4 regions of the Arthrobacter sp. 05L417 genome follow, and region 1 is predicted to be linked to each of the others. Evidence: riboswitches for the same ligand, from Rfam matches in the RefSeq annotation. Region 1 holds a riboswitch; each other region holds the start of a gene.
What was found. Region 1 has a riboswitch for thiamine pyrophosphate ahead of thiO (glycine oxidase ThiO). Riboswitches for the same ligand answer to the same signal wherever they lie in the genome.
Positions count from the first base shown of each region.

Region 2: it holds a riboswitch for thiamine pyrophosphate, as region 1 does, so the genes downstream of both, AC1DJW_RS10320 (ECF transporter S component) here and thiO (glycine oxidase ThiO) in region 1, are expected to answer to the same signal.
Region 3: it holds a riboswitch for thiamine pyrophosphate, as region 1 does, so the genes downstream of both, thiD (bifunctional hydroxymethylpyrimidine kinase/phosphomethylpyrimidine kinase) here and thiO (glycine oxidase ThiO) in region 1, are expected to answer to the same signal.
Region 4: it holds a riboswitch for thiamine pyrophosphate, as region 1 does, so the genes downstream of both, thiC (phosphomethylpyrimidine synthase ThiC) here and thiO (glycine oxidase ThiO) in region 1, are expected to answer to the same signal.

Region 1 is NZ_JBFTOG010000001.1:123,256-126,700, reverse strand. It holds gene AC1DJW_RS00550 (RNB domain-containing ribonuclease) at 1-830, opposite strand, end outside; gene thiE (thiamine phosphate synthase) at 868-1,557, opposite strand; TPP riboswitch at 1,584-1,703, shown strand; gene thiO (glycine oxidase ThiO) at 1,695-3,035, shown strand; gene thiS (sulfur carrier protein ThiS) at 3,032-3,268, shown strand; gene AC1DJW_RS00530 (thiazole synthase) at 3,272-3,445, shown strand, end outside.
Region 2 is NZ_JBFTOG010000010.1:63,943-67,387, forward strand. It holds gene AC1DJW_RS10315 (ABC transporter ATP-binding protein) at 1-865, opposite strand, end outside; gene AC1DJW_RS10320 (ECF transporter S component) at 865-1,494, opposite strand; TPP riboswitch at 1,571-1,707, opposite strand; gene AC1DJW_RS10325 (NUDIX hydrolase) at 1,856-2,629, shown strand; gene AC1DJW_RS10330 (DUF4235 domain-containing protein) at 2,681-2,941, shown strand; gene mnhG (monovalent cation/H(+) antiporter subunit G) at 2,938-3,417, opposite strand; gene AC1DJW_RS10340 (MrpF/PhaF family protein) at 3,407-3,445, opposite strand, start outside.
Region 3 is NZ_JBFTOG010000019.1:11,288-14,732, reverse strand. It holds gene AC1DJW_RS14665 (Rne/Rng family ribonuclease) at 1-1,697, shown strand, start outside; TPP riboswitch at 1,858-1,954, shown strand; gene thiD (bifunctional hydroxymethylpyrimidine kinase/phosphomethylpyrimidine kinase) at 1,946-3,445, shown strand, end outside.
Region 4 is NZ_JBFTOG010000017.1:17,962-21,406, reverse strand. It holds gene thiC (phosphomethylpyrimidine synthase ThiC) at 1-1,775, opposite strand, end outside; TPP riboswitch at 1,771-1,878, opposite strand; gene AC1DJW_RS13785 (amidohydrolase family protein) at 1,972-3,066, shown strand; gene AC1DJW_RS13780 (VOC family protein) at 3,144-3,445, shown strand, end outside.

The sequences.
Region 1 (3,445 bases):
AGCGAGCGTTCATCGGGCGCCGGCATGGTGCGCAGGATTCCCACTTTGCCGTCGAGCATCAGTTGCGCGGCGGCCATCCCGGTCATGAGGGAAATCTGGGCGTTCCAGTCCTCCACCGGCAGCGAGGGAGCTGCGACGATCCTGTACCCCTCGCCGTCGGGCAATTGGACGATTTCCTGTTCAGGCATGTTCAGGCTTGCTCCGCCGCGGCGGCGTTCGAGTTCCACCCGCTTGAGCCCGACGTCCTTGAGGAGTTGGAGGACCGGATCGGCCGTTCCGGAATCGATCTCCGCCTGGACACCCTTGTAGTTGAGCTTCGCGCGGCTGCGAACGCTTGCCCGGCGGACGGAGACGGTGCGGAACTCCGCCTCGGCATCGAGTTCGAAGTCCCATACAAATGCGCCGCACGTTTGGCCGGCCAACAGGCTTCCGGCATGCTCGCTGATGATCTCGGGGTGCAGCGGTATGCGGCCATCCGGGGCGTAGTATGTTTGCCCCCGGTGGCGGGTCTCGGCGTCGAGCGCTCCTCCGGGCGGCACAAAGGATGGCACATCGGAGATGGCGTAGAGAACCCTGTAACCATCGCCGGAACGGTCAATGAAGAGGGCCTGGTCCAGATCGGTGGAAGAGGCCGGGTCGATCGTGATGAACGGAACGTCCGTGAGGTCCTGCACCGGCAGGGTGTGTCCGGAAACCGCGGCTTCGGCGTCACGCAGCGCTTCAACGGGATAGCCGGCGGGCAGCTCGAGTTCAGTCCGAAGCGCCGCCAGTGCTTCCGCGAGCCGGTTCGACGTTTCACTGACATTCGGGGCTATCCGCTGATGTGACACGAAAGTCAGGGTAACTCCAAAATCTTTCGGCGTCTCGCTAGGCCGCCGCTGCGTCAAGGGCGGCCAGGAGTGCCTGGGCCGCCGCCGTCGGATCCTGTGCTTCGGTGATGGCTCGCACCACCACGATGCGGCTGGCGCCAGCCCGCACTACCTCTTCCACGTTGCTGAGATCGATGCCGCCGATCGCAAACCAAGGGAGCACAACACCGCCGACGGTCTCCTCGTCTGCCTGCTTCACCGCGTTGGCGGCGTACTTCACCAGATCGAGCCCGACGGCGGAGCGTCCGGGCTTGGTGGGGGTGGCCCATACCGGCCCGACGCAGAAGTAGTCCAGGCCGCTGCGGCCGGGTGATGCGGCGATGGCTGCGTCAATCTGTTCCGGCGTGTGCGTGGAGAGCCCGATGATGGCGGGGTCGTGGAGCAGCTTCCGGGCCGCCCGCAGTGGAATGTCCTTTTGGCCGATATGGAACACCGGTGCGCCGGAGAGGGAAGCTACGTCCGCGCGGTCGTTGACGGCCCAGAGACGGCCGTGGCGGTGCGCCACGGATTGCAGGATCTCCAGGAGCTCCAGTTCCTCTGCCGCTTCGATGGTCTTGTCGCGCAGCTGGATGATGTCCACGCCGCCCTCGAATGCGGCGTCGACAAACTGCTCAAAATCACCCCGTTGCTTGCGGGCGTCGGTGCAGAGGTAGAGGCGGGCGGTGGTGTGGACATCGTGCTGGGTCATGGAAACAGAGTAGTTCCTCTAAACTGGGCTGGTACCGCGGGAGCCGCGGCGGCAGTCACAATCGCCGCGCGGCTGAGAGGGCTTCAGCGCCGACCGCTTGACCTGATCCGGCTAGTACCGGCGTAGGGAAGGACTCCATGGACGAAGTAAACACCCGGCACGAACCCCTGCGCGCGTCCCTGCATGCGGATGTGGCGGTGATCGGAGGCGGTGTCATCGGCCTTGGCATCGCGTCGGAAGCCCGAAGGTCCGGCCGCTCGGTTGCCCTGATCGATCCCGCACCGGCCAGCGGAGCCACCTTCGCGGCGGCGGGCATGTTGGCGCCCGTCAGTGAACTGCACTACCAGGAAGAGGACCTCCTGGAACTCATGCTCGAATCGTCGGCATTGTGGCCGGACTTCGAACACAATGTGACTGGCTCAAGTGCCGGACGCAGCACGGGTTACCGTACGACGCCGACCCTCGCCGTCGGCGCGGACGCTGCGGACCGCCGGGCGCTCGCCGACCTCCGGGACGTGCAACTGGCCAACGGCCTGCTGGTGGAATCCGTGCCGTTGCGCGAGGCCCGGGAGCGTGAGCCGCTGTTGAGCCCGCAGATTTCCTGTGCCTTCGACATCCCGGGCGACCACCAAGTGGATCCGCGCCGGCTTTCGGCCGCGATCCTTGGCGCACTGGCAGACCACCAGCCGGGCAATTCCAGCTGGATTGCGGGGGCCGAGGGCGGTTTTGCGGTCCACGACACGGCGGCGGGCCTCTTGTGGGAGGACGGACGCGTCGTCGGGGCCGTGCTTGGCTCAGGCGTCAAAGTGCTCGCCGCGGAAACCGTGGTTGCCAACGGCCTGGGCGCCGCCCGCTTGAAGGGCCTGCCGGATGGATTGTCGCTCCCGTTGCGTCCCGTGTACGGCGACATACTGCGGCTGCGCGTCCCGGACCAGCTGCAACCTCTGGTCACCGCCACAGTGCGGGGAATCGTGCGCGGAGTGCCCGTCTACATCGTTCCCCGCGAGGACGGGACAGTGGTGATCGGCGCAACGCAACGTGAAGACGGATTGTCGGCGTCCGGGGGAGCGGCCAACCCGGTGTCGGCGGGCGGTGTGTACCAGTTGCTCCGCGATGCCCAGGTACTGGTCCCGGCCGTGGCTGAACTGGAGCTCCTGGAAGCAACTGCCCGCGCCCGTCCGGGCACTCCGGACAATGCACCGCTGCTGGGCCGTGTAAGGGTAAAAAGTGCCGAAAGGGTGGAAGGAAGCGAAGGGACCGTGCCCGGACTCATCGTGGCGAGCGGATTCTTCCGCCACGGCGTCCTGCTCACTCCGGCGGCGGCGAAAATCTGCGTCGGGCTGATGGACGGCACCGCCGATCCCCGGTGGAGCAAATTCCGCCCGGACCGCTTCTCCCGCCCCCTTTCAGCAGCAAGGGCCTCCACAAACGGCCCATCGGCCGATACCTCGAATCCCCTTCCGAAGGACCACGCATGAACATCAAATTGAACGGCGCAGACCACACGCTGAGCGACGACGCGTCCGTCACCACCCTCGTGAGCCACATCACCGGTCGGGTTGTGGACTCGAGCGGCCAGGCGGCCGACGGACGCAAGATCGGCGTCGCCGTCGCACGCAATTCCGAAGTGGTGCCGCGCAGCCAGTGGGCGGCAACCGCGCTCGCAGAGGGCGACGAACTCGAAATCGTTACCGCAGTACAGGGAGGCTGAACCATGACCACGGCAAGCACTGAAGCAGCAAGCACCCGGACCGACGCCCTGGTGATCGACGGTGTTGAGTTCGGCTCGCGCCTCATCATGGGGACCGGCGGAGCCCCGAGCCTGGACGGACTGGGGGCAGCCTTGCTGGCCTCCGGCACCGAACTCACCACCGTTGCCATGCGGAGG
Region 2 (3,445 bases), on a different contig from region 1:
CTGTTCCCGAACGTGGCCGGGTGGCCGGCACGTACCCGGGCACCCAAACGCCCGCAGCAGTGAGCATGTCCCTTGCTTGCGCCAGAACGGTGTCCGGATCGCCGTCCAGGAGCACCGCCGGCGTCGAGACTCCCGTGGAGGAGGAACTGCCCGGCTGGAGCACCACGATCCGGTCCACAAGGTCTTTCCAGACCGAAACCCGGTGTTCCACCACCACCAAAGTGGCGCCGGTCTTGTCGAGGCAGCGGCCCACGGCATCGCGGACCTCCAACACTCCGGCGGGGTCCAGGTTGGCGGTCGGTTCGTCCAGGAGGATCAAGCCGGGCCGCATCGCGAGGATGCCGGCCAGCGCAAGGCGTTGTTTCTGCCCGCCCGAGAGGGCCGACGTCGGGTGGTCGAGCGCAAAGTTGCCGCTCGCACTGCCACCGGCACTACGCCGCAGCCCGACGTCGTCGAGCGCTTCATGGACCCGCTTCCAGATTTCTTCCCGCGGCACGCAAAGGTTTTCGGCGCCGAACGCGACGTCGTCGCCCAGCCGGGAAAGCACCACCTGGGTTTCGGGGTCCTGTTGCATGAGTCCGGCACGGCCCCGCTGGGCCTTCGGCGAAACACCATCCACGAGCAACGAACCGGTCTCGTCGGCGTCGTCGCCTTCCTCGCCCAACACGCCAGCCAGGGCATGCAGGAGGGTCGACTTGCCTGCGCCCGAGGGGCCAAGCAGCAGAACACGCTCGCCGGGACGGATGTCCAGGTCGAGGGCGTGGATGGCCTGCGTGGTGCGGCCGGCGTGCCGCCAGCCCCAGCCTTGCGCGGAAATGGCGGCGGGTCGCACCACGGCAGAGGTGCCGGAATCAGGACTGGGCATCAGGAAAAGACGGGCTCCGAAGCGGCCTTGCGGGACGCGAACGCGCTCAGCACACCGGTCTTGGCCAGGCCGCGGGTCGCGATCCAGGACAGGGCACCGGCAATGACGGCCCCGGAGACCGTGCAGAACACGATGTACGCGAGCTTGTCGACCGGTTCGTAGGCGATGTTCCAGCCCCACGGCAGGAAGGAGTCGTTCAGACCGCAGAACAGGCCCGCACCGGCACCGGCCAGCAGGGACACCGGCAGGTTGAACTTCTTGTACATGAAGGCCAGGAAGATGAGTTCCGCACCGAGGCCCTGGAGCAGGCCCGAGATCAGCACCGTGGTGCCGTACTGCGAACCCATGATGAGCTCACTCGTGGCGGCCACTGTTTCGCAGAAAATTGCCGCACCGGGCTTGCGGACGATGAGCATGCCCAAGACTGCCGGAATCATCCAGCCGCCGGCGATCAGGCCGCTCAGGGGCGGGTAGCCGGCGGACATAGGCGTGGCGACCAGAGCCATCTGGTCCCATGCCCAGAAGATCACGCCACCGGCGATCGAGATCAGTGCCGCCACGACAATGTCCACGACGCGCCAGTTGTAACCAGGCTTGGTGAGGCCCGGCCTTGCAGAAATACCAGTCATTTTGTCCTCCTGAGGAACAGGAGGGGAAAGTGTTCCCCGGTTGCCTGCGAGCGGCCTCCGCCGCGCCGGTTCCGGACACTATGAGAACTCGACTCCCTTGCGCCGGTACTAGCCGGATCAGGTTCGAGGGTCTGCGGCTGTCCGCACTCTCAGCGCCCGTCCTCCGTGCCGCATTGCTGCGAGCCCGACGGCGGCGCTCCCCTGTCGTTATCAATCCACCCTTTTGGGCGTGGTTCAGTTTACACCTTGGAGGGGTTGCGGGCGCGGCGGCAAAAAGCGTTCCGACGGATTCCCCTGGATCATTTGCCGGGCGAGCGCAGTCCGGCCCGGAATGGCGCGGGCGGCCACAGAAACTGGGAGAATGATCCAGCAGAATGTGACACAGCAAGCGGGCAAAGGAGCGGTCTTGGCAGGCATGGGCGAAGCGAACAGCACCACAGTGGCCGAACCGAGGCTCGCCGCGAGCGTGATCCTGCTCCGGGATGCCGCAGTTCCTGGGCGCTCTGGAGACGCGGCGCAGGCTTTGGAGGTGTTCGTCCAGCACCGGGTGTCCACGATGGATTTCGCTGCCGGAATGGTCGTCTTCCCGGGCGGACGAGTGGACCAGGCGGACAGCTCCGGCTGGGACTTCACGGACGACGTCGTCGAGCGCCACGCCGCCGCATGGCACCGGAGCAGCATCGCCGTCGAGCCTTCCTCCGCCCGGTTCAACGCGGGCCGGGTACTGGCGGCCGCGCAGCGTGAGGTGTTCGAAGAGGCCGGGCTGAAGCTCGACGCCGCCACCCTCCGCCCATGGGCCAACTGGGTCACTCCGCCGGACCAGCCCAAGCGCTTCGACACGTACTTCTACCTTGCTTGCCCGGTTTCCGGAGCCGAGCCAAGGCACCAGACCACGGAAGCGTCATCGTCCTTGTGGATGCCGGTCCGCGGAATCCTGGATGCCGAAGCCGCCGGAACGCTCAAGCTCATGCCACCCACGCTGGCGCTACTGGATGAGCTCCTCGCCCTCGGCACGGTGGAAGCGGTGCTGGCCGAAGACCGTGACATTGTTCCCGTGCGTCCAAAGCCGGGAGCCTTGCAGGAGTTCTTCCGGCTGAGGCGCCAAGCCCCATCCGTTGCTCCGGAACTGCCCTGAAGTGGGGTTAGGCTGGGGACGGTCCTGTTTCCACCCGCAAGGAGTCCCGGAATGAACCTCCTCATCAAACTGCTCGGCACCGGCGTGAGCATCGGCGCAGGCTTTGTCGGCACCAAGCTCGTCAACGCGCTGTGGGAAAAAACCACGGGCAACAAGCCGCCCAAGGGACACGACGACATGGAGACGAGCCTCCGCTCAGCGCTGACCTTCGCCCTGATTTCGGCAACTGTCAGTGCCGTCATCCAGGTTCTCGCCGGCCGGAGCACCCAGCGCGCCATCTCCCGCTTCTCGAAGACGCAGGACATCGTCTAGGCTGACGGCCCGCCGTTGACGCCGTTAGGACCTGCGCTCCCGCCGTTGCGGGCGTTCCCAGCGTGGGGCATTGCCGAGCCCGCTTCTTGAGCTTTCTCCGCCGCCCGTTGACCGGCAGCCCGCAGCACCACGGCCTCGAGTTCGTCTGTGCTGAGAAGCTCGGGGTGGAGGTGCTTGGTCCGGTACCCTGCCCGGCCCACCATGTGTGCGGACACGGGCACAGTCAGCAGTTGGAAAATCCAAGCGACCGCGAGGACCGGCCAAACCCACCATTCGCGCATCTGCAGCCCCATGGCCGCCAAGACAAGGAACAGCCCCAGCACTTGGGGCTTGGTAGCTGCATGCATGCGGCTCATGAGGTCCGGGAACCGCAACAGTCCAATTGCCGCGCCCAATGACATCAGGGCACCAACAATCAGCAGTACCGCGGTGACGGCATCGATGACGGCGTCCGCTCCGGTGGCGTTAGGAGTCATTGACTTGTCCCCTCCGGTCGGCCACGAA
Region 3 (3,445 bases), on a different contig from region 1:
TTCCCGGCCGCTACCTTGTGTACGTGCCCGGCGGTTCCATGACCGGCATCTCCCGTAAGCTGCCCGACGTCGAGCGCAACCGTCTGAAGAAGATCCTCAAGGACCGCCTCCCCGAGAACGCGGGCGTCATTGTCCGCACCGCCGCCGAGGGTGCTTCCGAGGAAGAACTGACGCACGATATCAACCGCCTGCGGGCCCAGTGGGAAGGCATCGAAAGCCAGTCCACATCCACCAAGATCCTGGCCCCGGAACTGCTGTACGGCGAACCGGACCTCACCATCAAGGTTGTCCGCGACGTCTTCAACGAGGACTTCTCCAAGCTCATCGTTTCCGGCGATGAAGCCTGGGACACCATCGAGGCCTACGTCACCTATGTGGCGCCGGATCTGGTGGGACGTCTCGAAAAGTGGACGTCGGATCAGGACATCTTCTCGGCATGGCGCGTGGACGAACAGATCCACAAGGCATTGGAGCGCAAGGTCTTCCTGCCCTCCGGTGGTTCGCTCGTGATCGACCGCACCGAGGCCATGACGGTTGTTGACGTCAACACCGGAAAGTTCACCGGCAGCGGTGGCAACCTCGAAGAAACCGTCACCAAGAACAACCTTGAGGCCGCCGAGGAAGTGGTCCGCCAGCTGCGCTTGCGCGACATCGGCGGAATCATCGTCATCGACTTCATCGACATGGTCCTGGAATCCAACCGCGATCTCGTGTTGCGCCGCCTGGTCGAGTGCCTCGGCCGGGACCGCACCAAGCACCAGGTCGCGGAAGTGACGTCGCTTGGATTGGTCCAGATGACCCGCAAGCGCATGGGCACCGGCCTGCTTGAGGTCTTCGGCGAGCAGTGCGAAACGTGCGCAGGGCGCGGAATCGTCACGCATGACGAGCCCGTGGAGCATCGCCGGGCCAACGTGGTGGCCGCTGAACACCACCACCCGCGCACGGAGTCACTCCCGGCCGTCCGCCCGGAGCAGCGCAAGCGCCGCCGCGGCAGGGGGACAGGGCAGGGGACTTCCGAGCTCCCGATCACCCCTCCTGTGCCGGTCCACTCCGTGGAATCCACTGATCCGAACCGCCAGGCAGCCACCCGCGCAGCCCTTGCGACCATCGCGGCTGCGGCCCACGCTGCCCACCTGCACGACGACGAACTCCACCACGCGGCGGAATTGCTCGCCGACGGGCACGCAGCGGAAGCAACCCCTCTGCAGGCACCCGCGGCCCCGGTCTCGGCTCCTGCCGCTGCTTCGGGTAGCGAGGAACGCTCGAAGCCTGTGCTGCGATTCGGCGGCGAGGAAGTGGCGTTGCCTTTCGTCCACCACGAAGAAGAGCCGGCGAGTGGCGCTCCTGCCATGAGCCTGGATCTGTTGGCGCAGGCATTCGCGGGCCTCGGAGAAGCTCCGGACACCGCGACGGCCGCAACGGAGTCCCGGGAAGCGCCCGCAGAGGCTCCCGCGGCCGTTGCAAGCGGGGAATCCCTGGAGTCGGCTTCGCGTGGACGCCGGGGCCGCCGCAACCGTAGTGCCAGCCGTGCCCAGGGTGCCGCCAACGCCACCAACGTGGAGCACCACGAGGTTGCAGCCGCTGCCTCCGGTGGGGCCGCGCACGAGGCCAAGGCGCCCGACGCATCCCCGGTCAAGCCGACGGCGGCAGCAGAACCGATCATTCTCGGAGTCGGCGTGCCCAAGTCCGAACTCTAAACGCAGTACCCAGTCCGAAGCCCCGGCCGTTCCCGCTCTTGCGGAAACCGCCGGGGCTTCGGCGTTGCCGGCCCATTTGCCGGACCAGTTGCCGGACCTCACGACAGTGCGGTTACAAAGGGAGATTTCAGCGGGCGAGGTGTGATCCGGGTTAAGCTAGGGGACTGACACGGGGTGCCGCGCACCAAGCCGGCTGAGACCAGACCCGTTGAACCTGTCCGGTTAGCACCGGCGAAGGGATGTCTCGAATGACTGTTTCGGCACACTCGGCTGTCTACCCGCTCAAGGCCGTCCAGCGCCCTATCCCCAGGGTCCTCAGCATTGCCGGCTCGGATCCGTCGGGCGGTGCCGGGATCCAAGCTGACCTGAAGAGCATTGCCGCCAACGGCGGTTACGGCATGGCCGTCATCACGGCACTCACAGTACAAAACACGCAGGGAGTCACCGGCGTTCACGTGCCTCCCGTGGAGTTCCTGCAGCAGCAATTGGATGCCATTAGCGACGACATCACCGTTGATGCCGTCAAAATCGGCATGCTCGGGGACGCGGCCGTCATCCACGAAGTCCGCCGCTGGCTCGGCGAGGCGCGCCCCGCCGTCGTCGTACTGGATCCGGTGATGATCGCGACTAGTGGCGACCGGCTCCTCGCGGAGTCCGCTGAAACCGCACTGCGGGAACTTTTGCCCCTCGCCGACTTGGTGACCCCCAACCTTCCTGAATTGGCCATGCTGCTTGGCGAGCCTGTTGCCACCGACTGGGCATCGGCGTTGGAGCAAGGCAAACGTCTGGCCGCTGCCTGCGGAAACACCGTCCTGGTGAAGGGAGGCCATCTGCAAGGATCCGGCTGCCCCGATGCGCTGGTCAACACCGGGGGAGTCCTGAGCCAGGACGTGGTGGAATTCGCCGGCCAACGCGTGGAGACCCGCAACAGCCATGGCACGGGATGTTCCCTGTCGTCTGCGATGGCGACGGCAAAAGCGCGGCTCGGCGATTGGGAGTCTGCCCTGCGTGAAGTCAAGCCCTGGCTTCAGGAGGCGCTGACCCAATCCGAGAGGCTGGAGGTGGGGAAGGGCAACGGGCCCATCCATCATTTCCACACTCTCCAGCACTCCCTTCAGCCGGGGGACTTCGCGGTCCGGATGTGGGACGCCGCCCAATCGGAGCTTGCGGCCATTTATGGCCTGGACTTCATCCAGGACTTGCAAACCGGTGGGCTCAGCGAAGCGCAGTTCAGCTATTACCTGTCGCAGGATGCCATCTATCTCAACGGCTATTCCCGGGTCCTGGCGCGTGCAAGTGCGCTCGCCCCCAGCGAAAACGAACAGCTGTTCTGGGCCCGCGGCTCGCAGATGTGCCTCGAAGTCGAGTCCGAGCTGCATCGGAATTGGCTTAGCGGACGCCAGGCAAGCGGAGAACTGGGCCCCGTCACCAAGGCCTATGTGGACCACTTGCTGGCGGCGTCGGCGTCGGGCAGCTATGCCGTGCTGCTGGCTGCAGTACTGCCCTGCTACTGGTTGTACGCCGAGGTGGGACAGCAGCTCCACCGTGGCTATGTCCAGGCAGGAGCGTCGGACGAGCACCCTTACGCCGACTGGCTGCGCACCTACGCAGACGAGGCGTTCGCAGAGGCCACCCGCAAGGCGATCGACCTCACGGATGCCGCCGCGCAGGCTGCCTCACCGGCCGAGCGCGCGGCCATGATGGAGGCTTTCTCCCAATCCTGCCGCTATGAAACTGCATTCTTCGAT
Region 4 (3,445 bases), on a different contig from region 1:
GGCAGGTAGACCTTTCCGCCGGATGCCAGGAACTCCTCGCTCTTTTCGCGCATCCCGCTGTACATTTCCGCGATGGCTGCCTGGGAATCCGCGGAGCCGTATTCGTCGCGGATGTCCTGGCTGATGCGCATGGAGCAGAATTTCGGGCCACACATGGAGCAGAAATGCGCCGTCTTGGCCGGTTCGGCGGGGAGGGTCTCGTCGTGGAACGCTTCGGCCGTGACTGGATCCAATGACAGGGCGAACTGGTCACGCCAGCGGAACTCGAAGCGGGCCTTGGAGAGGGCATCGTCGCGTTCGTGGGCGCCCGGGTGTCCCTTGGCAAGGTCCGCGGCGTGGGCGGCGATCTTGTACGTGATCACGCCGGTCTTGACGTCGTCCTTGTTTGGCAGGCCCAGGTGTTCCTTCGGGGTGACGTAGCAGAGCATCGCGGTTCCGTAGCGTGCGATCTCCGTGGCGCCGATGGCCGAGGTGATGTGGTCGTAGCCCGGAGCGACGTCGGTGACCAGGGGACCCAAGGTGTAGAACGGAGCGCCCTTGCAAAGCTCCTGCTGGCGCTCCACGTTTTCCCGCACCAAGTGGAAGGGAACGTGGCCGGGTCCTTCCACCATGACCTGGACGTCGAATTCCCACGCCCGCTGCGTCAGCTCGGCCAGGGTGTCGAGCTCGGCGAACTGCGCGGCGTCGTTGGCGTCCGCCGTCGCTCCCGGGCGCAAGCCGTCGCCGAGGGAGAACGCGACGTCGTACTTGGCGAAAATTTCGCAGAGCTCGTCGAAGTGGGTGTAGAGGAAGTTTTCCTCGTGGTGGGCCAGGCACCAGCCCGCCATGATGGAGCCGCCGCGGGAGACGATGCCCGTGACGCGGTTGGCGGTGAGCGGCACGTAGCGCAGCAACACGCCGGCGTGGATGGTCATGTAGTCCACGCCCTGCTCGCACTGTTCAATGACAGTGTCGCGGAAGATTTCCCACGTGAGCTTGTTCGCTTCGCCGTTGACTTTCTCGAGGGCCTGGTAAATGGGCACGGTGCCGATCGGCACGGGGGAGTTGCGGATGATCCACTCACGGGTGGTGTGGATGTCGTCGCCCGTGGACAGGTCCATGACCGTGTCGGCGCCCCATTGCGTTGCCCACTGCAACTTGTCCACTTCCTCGGCGATGGAACTGGTGACGGCCGAGTTGCCGATATTGGCATTGATCTTCACCAGGAACGCCTTGCCGATGATCATCGGTTCGGATTCGGGGTGGTTGATGTTGTTGGGGATGATGGCCCGGCCTGCGGCGACTTCGCTGCGGACCAGTTCAACATCGCAGTTTTCGCGTAGTGCCACGAACTGCATTTCGGGCGTCACGATGCCCTGCTTGGCATAGTGCATCTGTGTCACGGTCTTGCCGTCGACGGCGCGGCGGGGCACCGGCTGTGCGCCCTTCCACTCCGCGGAGGCGGCGCCGCGGCGCACGGCAGACTTGCCGTCGTCGAGAAGGTTCCGTTCGCGGCCGCTGTAGGCCTCGGTGTCGCCGCGGGCTTCGATCCACCCGCTGCGGAACGGTTCGAGGCCCACCACGGGATCACTACCGGGTCCTTCGGTGCGGTACACCTGGAATGGCGCGTTGGCCTCGCCGTTCGGGGACGGTTCCAGGGCTATTTCAGTCACTGGAACCCGGATTCCCGTTTCGGCATCTTCAAGGAACGAGAGGGAATGCGACTTGAGGGACTGTGTCACCTCTTGGGCCGATCCGTTTTGGGTAGGGCTCAGCTGTGTTTCTTTGGTGCTCAAAGGATTACTCACTTCCTTCGCCGGCATTACCCGGACAGGTTCAACGGTCGCAGGCTGCGTCAGCCCGATCTCAGCCCTTGCAAGGGCCCCCGTGTGGTCGTAGACGAAGCTACCACAGCTGAGAGTTCCAGAGACAGATGTGACCGAGGACAGATGTGACCGGGCCCGGCGCGGCGTCGGAGTCTAGGGTGGAATCATGGCGGAAATCATCGAATTCAGCGGCACCGTCCTCACCGGGCCGGACGTGGAACGGCGCGGCCTCTGGTCGGTCGACGGACGGCTGACCTTTTTGCGGCCTGCTGCCGTACCGGACGTCGTCCTGGACGGATGGGTGGCGCCCGGACTTGTCGACTCACACTGCCATGTTGGCTTGGGCAAGGGTGGAGCGGTGGACGAGGAGACTGCCCGTCTGCAGGCAACGGCGGATCGTAACGCCGGGACGCTCTTGATCCGCGACGCGGGATCCGCAAGTGACACGCGCTGGCTGCAGCGCCGGACGGACATGCCCAGGATCATCCGCGCAGGCAGGCACATCGCGAGGCAACGCCGGTACATCCCCGGGCTGGCCGAAGAGGTTGAGCCGGAGGAACTGGTGGAGGCGGTGCGTAAGCAGGCCCGGTCCGGAGACGGCTGGGTCAAGATCGTCGGGGACTGGATCGACCGCTCGGCCGGGGATCTTGGCCCGTCCTTCCCGGCCGCCGTCGTCAAGGACGCGGTGGCGGCGGCACACGACGAGGGGGCCCGGGTGACCGCCCATTGCTTCGCCGAAGGGACTATCGACGACGTGCTCGACGCCGGCATCGACTGCATCGAGCACGCCACCGGTCTCCTCCCGCACCATATTCCGCGGCTGCTGGACCAGGATGTTCCGATCGTCCCGACCCTCATCAACATTGCGACTTTTCCGGACATCGCGAAGCAGGCTGAAACCAAGTTCCCGCGTTACGCCGCCCACATGATCGCGTTGTGGGAGCGCCGGCATGAGCGGGTCCTCGAGGCGTTCGACGCCGGAGTGCGGGTGTATGCCGGGACCGACGCCGGCAGCGTCATCAAGCACGGCCGGATCGGCGAGGAAATTCTGGAACTGCACCAGGCCGGCCTTCCGGCGGCAGCCGCCCTCGATGCCGCCTGCTGGTCCGCCCGCGAGTGGCTGGGTGCCGACGGCATCAGCGAAGGCGCCAGTGCCGACGTCGTGCTCTACGCAAACGATCCCCGTGCGTCCCTTGAGATCGTGCTGAAGCCGCAATGCACCGTGCTGAGGGGACACATTTCAAGAAGCGCCGGGCATTAGGAATAAATTGAAGCTTCAAGTAATTTAGATAGATAGAGGTTGCCGAAGGGCGGCGCCACGAAAGCCGGGAGTTTCACATGACCATCACATCCAGCCAGGATCTCCTTCCTGCCGAACTCACCATGGGCGCTGTCATGCTCAAAGTGGGGGACATGAAGCTCATGGGCGACTACTACCAGCGGGCGCTGGGCCTGGACGTCGTCGCCGAACAGGATGGCGGACTCTACTTTGGCAGGCTCGGCAAGCCGCTGGTGCACTTGGCTCCGGCCTCCGGGCTCCAGATCCCGGGCCGCGGAGAGGCCGGGCTCTTCCACACGGCTTTGCTCTTCGAAGACCAGTCATCGCTCGCCGCAACTGTTGCCTCGGCGGCGCAATACGA